Regions from separate parts of the Bradyrhizobium sp. McL0616 genome, predicted to be linked through region 1. Evidence: predicted binding sites of a transcription regulator. Region 1 holds the regulator's gene; each other region holds the start of a gene.
The links. Region 1 encodes PhoB, which activates phosphate uptake and scavenging genes when phosphate is short. Its sites were predicted from a motif close to TGTCATNNANCTGTCAT; they were not measured.

Region 1 (2,264 bases):
CTGTCCGAGAGTTACACGATTGCGATCGTTACCCACAACATGCAGCAGGCGGCCCGCGTTTCCGACAAGACCGCCTTCATGTATCTCGGCGAGCTGATCGAGTTCGACGACACCAGCAAGATCTTCACGTCGCCGACCGATCGGCGCACGCAGGATTACATCACCGGCCGGTTCGGCTGAGGAGACGGGACATGGGTTCTGAACATACCGCAAAGGCCTTCGACACCGACCTCCAGGAACTTACCCGCCTGGTCGCCGAGATGGGCGGGATTGCCGAGCGCATGATCGTCGATTCCGTCGACGCGCTGATCCGCCGCGACGTCGCGCTCGGCCAGCGCGTCGTCGCCACCGACGTCGAGCTCGACGCGCTCCAGAAGCGCATCGAGGAGCGCGCCGTGCTCACCATCGCTCGCCGCCAGCCGATGGCGGTCGATCTGCGCGAGATCGTCGGCGCCATGCGCGTCGCGACCGATCTCGAGCGCATCGGCGACCTCGCCAAGAACATGGGCAAGCGCGTCGCGGCGCTGGAGACCGATTTCCATCCGCTCAAGCTGTTCCGCGGCCTCGAGCACATGACCGACCTGGTGCAGCAGCAGGTCAAATCGGTGCTGGACGCATATGCCGCGCATGATCTGCCGGCGGCGATGGCGGTGTGGAAGGGCGACGAGGAAGTCGACGCCATCTGCACCTCGCTGTTCCGCGAGCTCCTCACCTACATGATGGAGGATCCGCGCAACATCTCGTTCTGCATCCATCTGATGTTCTGCGCCAAGAACATCGAGCGGATCGGCGATCACGCCACCAACATCGCCGAGACCGTGTTCTATATGATCGAAGGTCAGGCCATGACCGACAAGCGGCCGAAGGGCGACATGACGACCTTCGCCACGACCCTCCCGAATACTTGAATAATTAAGGAGCGACGACCCCATGGGCGCACGCATTATGGTGGTTGAGGACGAGGAAGCTCTGACCGAGCTTCTCCGCTACAACCTCGAAGGCGACGGCTATGACGTCGAGACGGTGATGCGCGGCGACGACGCCGATACCCGTCTCAAGGAGCACATCCCCGATTTGATCGTGCTCGACTGGATGCTGCCGGGGCTATCCGGCATCGAGCTGTGCCGGCGGCTGCGCGCGCGGTCCGATACCAAGCAGCTCCCGATCATCATGCTCACCGCGCGCGGTGAGGAGAGTGAGCGAGTGCGGGGATTGGCGACCGGCGCCGACGATTACATCGTCAAGCCGTTCTCGGTCCCTGAGCTGCTCGCCCGCGTAAAGGGCCTGCTCAGGCGCGCAAGCCCGGAGCGGCTCGCCACCGTGCTGGCGTTTGGCGACATCGAACTCGACCGTGACAAGCGCCGCGTGGCGCGCTCGGGCCGGCCGATCGATCTCGGCCCGACCGAGTATCGCCTGCTGGAGTTTTTCCTGGAGCATCCCGGCCGCGTGTTCTCGCGCGAGCAGCTGCTCGACAGCGTCTGGGGCCGCGATATCTACATCGACGAGCGCACCGTCGACGTGCATATCGGTCGCCTGCGCAAGCTGCTCAATCTCGGTCGCGAGCAGGACCCGATCCGCACCGTCCGTGGCGCCGGCTATGCGCTGGATGATCGGTTTGCGAAGGCGGAGCAGGCGTAGGGTTCTGTGGTTAGTTGCTGACTGCCGCTACCATCTCCGATGTCGTCCAGGCCTATTACGCACTAGGCCGGGACGACACTGAATTTGTCGAACCGCCGTCGCTTGGACGGCGAAACCTTGGAAGCAGACTAACTCACCGTGACGGCTTCACCGGCGCGCGGCGGCGATCTGACGCCGGCTGGTACGCGACGCGCGAGTGTTGGGCGCAATAGGGCAGGCCCGAGAGCGCCCTGCCGCCGCAGAAGAAGAAGTCCGGACTCGAGGGATCGCCGACCGGCCAGTGGCAGGTCGCCTCGTTCAATTCGAGCAGCGACAGCCGCTGGCTCATCGGCACCACGTTGTCGTAGGTGACCGGATCCGGCTCAGCCTCGACCTCGAAGGCCTGCGCAAGCGCGGTGTTGCCGCGCGCAATCGGCCGGGTCACCCGCATCATGTGCTGCGCGGGACGCGCCTTGCGTGGCCGCGGAGCTGCCGACGACGGGCTCTTGGCACGGCCGGACAGGCCCAGCCGGTGCACCTTGCCGATCACGGCATTGCGGGTCACATTGCCGAGTTCAGCTGCGATCTGGCTGGCCGAAAGTCCGGCCTCCCAAAGCTTTTTCAACTGCTCGACGCGATCGTCCGAC
Region 2 (2,264 bases), 3.1 Mb from region 1:
GTCGTGATCTTCTCGCTGGTCGTCTGTATGGCGACCTGGTTCCTGATCGAGAAGACGCGGCTCGGCGCTTACTTGCGCGCCGCGACTGAAAATCCGACGCTGGTGCGCGCCTTCGGCATCAACGTGCCGCGCATGATCACGCTGACTTACGGCCTCGGCGTCGGCCTCGCGGCACTCGCGGGCGTGCTCTCGGCGCCGATCAACCAGGTGCGGCCCTTGATGGGCGCCGACCTCATCATCGTCGTGTTCGCGGTGGTGGTGATCGGCGGCATGGGATCGATCATGGGATCGATCATCACGGGTTTTGCGCTCGGCGTGATCGAGGGCCTGACGAAGTATTTCTATCCCGAGGCCTCCAACACCGTCGTGTTCGTGCTGATGGTGCTGGTGCTCTTGGTGAAGCCAACGGGATTGACGGGAAGGGCAGCCTGATATGACAGCCTTGACGGACGACACGCTGCCGGTAGCCCCGCGCGCGATCCGCGACGAGATGATCATGTTCGTGGTGATGGCGCTGCTGCTGGCCTCAGTGCCATTCAGCGGCATCTATCCGTTCTTCGTGATGCAGGCGCTGTGCTTCGCGCTGCTCGCCTGCGCCTTCAATCTTCTGATCGGCTATGGCGGCCTATTGTCGTTCGGCCATGCGATGTTCATGGGCACGGCCGGTTATTGCAGCGCGCATGCGCTGAAGGTGTGGGCGCTGCCGCCGGAACTCGGTATCCTCGTCGGTATTGCCGCGGCGTTCGCGCTGTCGCTCATCACCGGCTACATTTCGATCCGCCGCCAGGGCATCTATTTCTCGATGATCACGCTGGCGCTGTCGCAGCTGCTCTACTTCCTCTATTTGCAGACCCCATTTACCCACGGCGAGGATGGCATTCAGGGCATTCCGCAGGGGCATATGTTCGGCGTGTTCGATCTGTCCAAGCCGACCGTGCTCTATTACGTCGTGCTGGTCGGCTTCCTCGCCGGCTTCTTGTTGATCTATCGCATCATCAACTCGCCGTTTGGGGAGGTCTTGAAGGCGATCCGCGAGAATGAGCCGCGCGCGATCTCGCTGGGTTACCGGACCGACCAGTACAAGTTCCTGGCTTTCGTGCTCTCGGGTACGCTGGCTGGCTTTGCCGGATCGCTGAAAGTGTTCGTGGCGCAGAATGCCTCGCTCACGGACGTGCACTGGTCGATGTCGGGCGAAGTCGTGCTAATGACGCTGGTCGGCGGCCTCGGCACCATCTTCGGGCCCGTGGTCGGTGCCTTCGCGATCATCGCCATGCAGCAATATCTGGCGGGTTTCGGCCAGTGGGTGACGGTGATCCAGGGTTCGATCTTCGTGATCTGCGTGCTGACCTTCCGCCGTGGCGTGGTCGGGGAAATCGCGCATTACTTCCGGAGATCGCTCTAAGTCATTGATTTGTTGGAAATTTAGGCGGCCTATGAAAGCGGTGGATGATCCGGCTCCGCTGGCGTGAGGTAACACCCGCGCGGCTCGAAAATGGTCTATGACAGTTTCGTGACGGCCCGTTCGGGCCGGGCCATTTCCAACCGGTAGCCTATCCCATGATGCGATGGTTTCGTGCTTTCCTGCCCAAGGAAGAACGGTTCTTTGAGCTGTTCGATCGCCACGCCCAAACCGTGATCCAGGGCTCCATCGCGCTCCAGGGCATGCTGAACGGGGGTGAGGAGACGCCGGTCTATTGCCAGCGCGTCAACCAGTTCGAGAACGACGCTGACAACATCACCCGTGAGGTGCTGACGGCGGTGCGCCGCACCTTCATCACGCCGTTCGACCGCCTCGACATCAAGAACCTGATCACCTCGATGGACGACGCCATCGACCAGATGCAGCAGACCGCCAAGGCCGTGATGCTGTTCGAGGTCCGCGCCTTCGAGCCGCCGATGCGGGAGATCGGCGCTCTCCTGATCGAATGCGCCAATCTGGTCGGCCGTGCGCTGCCGCTGATGCAGGAGATCGGCAAGAACGTGGCCATGCTGACCGCGATCACGGAAGAGCTGACCAAGCTGGAGGGCCGCGTCGACGACCTCCATGACATCGGCCTGAAGGAGCTGTTCCTCAAGCATCGCGACGGCAGCTCGATGAACTTCATCGTGGGGGCGGAGATCTACGACCACCTCGAAAAGGTCGCCGATCGCTTCGATGACGTGGCGAACGAGATCAACAGCATCGTCATTGAGCAGGTCTAGCGCATGATCCGGAAAAGTGTGCAGCGGTTTTCCTTCGCGACAAACGCGGATCGCGTTTGCGC
Region 3 (2,264 bases), 3.3 Mb from region 1:
GCCGACCTGAAGACCTTTGCCGCGTTCGGCGTCTACGGCGCGTCCGCCATCACGGCGTTGACGGCGCAGAACACCAACGGCGTCACCGGCATTCACGCGGTGCCTGCGGAATTCGTCACCGCGCAGATCGATGCCGTGTTCTCCGATCTCGAAATTGGCGCGGTGAAGATCGGCATGGTGGCACAGGCCGCGAGCATCGATGCCATCGCAGCCGCGCTGTCGCGCTGGGCGCCGCGGCATGTGGTGCTCGATCCCGTGATGGTCGCAACCTCCGGCGACCGTCTGCTGGCGTCCGAAGCCGTCGAGGCCCTGCGGCAGAAACTGATGCCGCTGGCGTCGGTCATCACGCCCAATCTGCCGGAGGCCGCCGCTCTGCTCGACGAGCCGGTCGCGCGAAGTGAAGCCGACATCGAGAGCCAGGGGCGCCGCCTGCTCGCGCTCGGCTGCCGCGCGGTGCTGATCAAGGGCGGGCACGGCGAGGGCGCCGAAAGCATCGATTATCTCGTCGATGCCGACAACACGATCGCGCTCGCCGCAACCCGCGTCGCCACCCGCAATACCCACGGCACCGGCTGCTCGCTGTCCTCGGCGGTCGCGGCGGGTCTCGCCAAGGGCGATGATCTCGAGCGCGCGGTGCGCAACGCCAAGAGCTGGATCAGTGCGGCGATCGCGGCTGCCGACCGCTTCAGCGTCGGTCACGGCCACGGGCCGATCCATCATTTCCACAAGTTTTACTGACAGCGGCTTCGAGCTGCGCGCCGGCCCCCGCCGTTAACCAGTATGGCCGCGGTACCCGGGCTTTTGCGGACAACCATGGCCGCCTCATGTCGCCTGATTGTCGCATGCGACTGATATTCGCGGGGAGGGCGAGGCGAGGTTTGATTCGTATCTGAGGGTGCCTCAAAGGTTCAATGGTCATCCCCCTGTCACGGGACATTGTTACAGGCTGTCGCATGGGAAGTTACGATGTGAGTGACGAGAGCCCTGAAAGGCGCTTTCGCACCTTGTTTATCTCCGACGTCCATCTCGGAGCCCGCGGCTCGCAAGCCGACCTTCTGCTGGACTTCCTGCGCTACCACGATGCCGACACCATCTATCTCGTCGGCGACATCGTCGATGGCTGGGCGCTGAAATCGAGCTGGCACTGGCCGCAATCGCACAACGACCTGGTCCAGAAGCTTCTGCGCAAAGCGCGCAAGGGCGCCAAGGTCATCTACATCCCCGGCAATCACGACGAATTCCTGCGCAACTATTACGGCACGCATTTCGGCGGCATCGACGTGGTCGAGAACACCGTCCACACCGGCGTGGATGGCAAGCGCTTTCTCGTCATCCACGGCGACATCTTCGACCTCGTGGTGCAGAACGCGCGCTGGCTCGCCCATCTCGGCGACAAGGCCTACGACTTCGCGATCCAGATGAATCGCTTTGTCAACTTCTTCCGGCGCATGTTCAAAGTGCCCTATTGGTCGCTGTCGCAATGGGCCAAGCAGAAGGTCAAGAACGCCGTCAACTATATCGGCGCGTTCGAGCAGGCGCTCGCCGCCGAGGCGCGTCGTCACGACGCCGACGGTGTGATCTGCGGCCACATCCACTACGCCGTGATCCGCGACGAGGGCGGCATCCGCTACATGAATTGCGGCGACTGGGTGGAGAGCTGCACCGCGCTGGTCGAGCATGACGACGGCCGTTTCGAGATCATCACCTGGGCGGATCAGGCGCAGAAGCCGGCCGAAGTCCCGCAGGTGGCAGCAAGGGCGGCCTGATGCGCATCCTGGTCGCGACCGACGCCTGGCACCCGCAAGTCAACGGTGTGGTTCGGACGCTGACCAAGCTCGCTGACGCGGCCAAGGGGTTTGGTGTCGAGTTCACGTTCCTGACGCCGCAATCGTTTCGTACCTTTGCGATGCCGAGCTATCGCGACGTGCGGCTGGCGATGCCGCGCCCGGCCCGGATTGCGAAGCTGATCGAAGAAGCCCGGCCCGACAGCATTCATGTCGCGACGGAGGGGCCGATTGGCCTGATGGTCCGCCGCTATTGCCGCCAGCGCAAGCTGCCGTTCACGACCAGCTTCCACACCCGCTTTCCCGAATATGTTCGCGCCCGGGTGCCCGTTCCGGAATCCCTGATCTGGCGGGCGCTGCGACGTTTCCACAGCACCAGCCGGGCTGTGATGGCGGCAACGCCGGCGCTCGCACGCGAGCTCAGCGAGCGCGGTTTTGCCAATGTCGTGCTGTGGCCGCGCGGCGTCGATACCCATTTGT

Region 2: a site for PhoB is predicted at 1,500-1,516, ahead of ACPPVR_RS25715 (DUF47 domain-containing protein). Genes of this name have one in related genera too.
Region 3: a site for PhoB is predicted at 914-930, ahead of ACPPVR_RS14410 (UDP-2,3-diacylglucosamine diphosphatase). Genes of this name have one in related genera too.

What each region holds. Positions count from the first base shown of each region.
Region 1 is NZ_CP188255.1:8,345,499-8,347,762, reverse strand. It holds gene pstB (phosphate ABC transporter ATP-binding protein PstB) at 1-180, shown strand, start outside; gene phoU (phosphate signaling complex protein PhoU) at 192-908, shown strand; gene phoB (phosphate regulon transcriptional regulator PhoB) at 931-1,638, shown strand; gene ACPPVR_RS40285 (GcrA family cell cycle regulator) at 1,772-2,264, opposite strand, start outside.
Region 2 is NZ_CP188255.1:5,259,421-5,261,684, reverse strand. It holds gene ACPPVR_RS25725 (branched-chain amino acid ABC transporter permease) at 1-432, shown strand, start outside; gene ACPPVR_RS25720 (branched-chain amino acid ABC transporter permease) at 434-1,402, shown strand; gene ACPPVR_RS25715 (DUF47 domain-containing protein) at 1,558-2,202, shown strand.
Region 3 is NZ_CP188255.1:3,040,116-3,042,379, forward strand. It holds gene thiD (bifunctional hydroxymethylpyrimidine kinase/phosphomethylpyrimidine kinase) at 1-738, shown strand, start outside; gene ACPPVR_RS14410 (UDP-2,3-diacylglucosamine diphosphatase) at 954-1,766, shown strand; gene ACPPVR_RS14415 (glycosyltransferase family 4 protein) at 1,766-2,264, shown strand, end outside.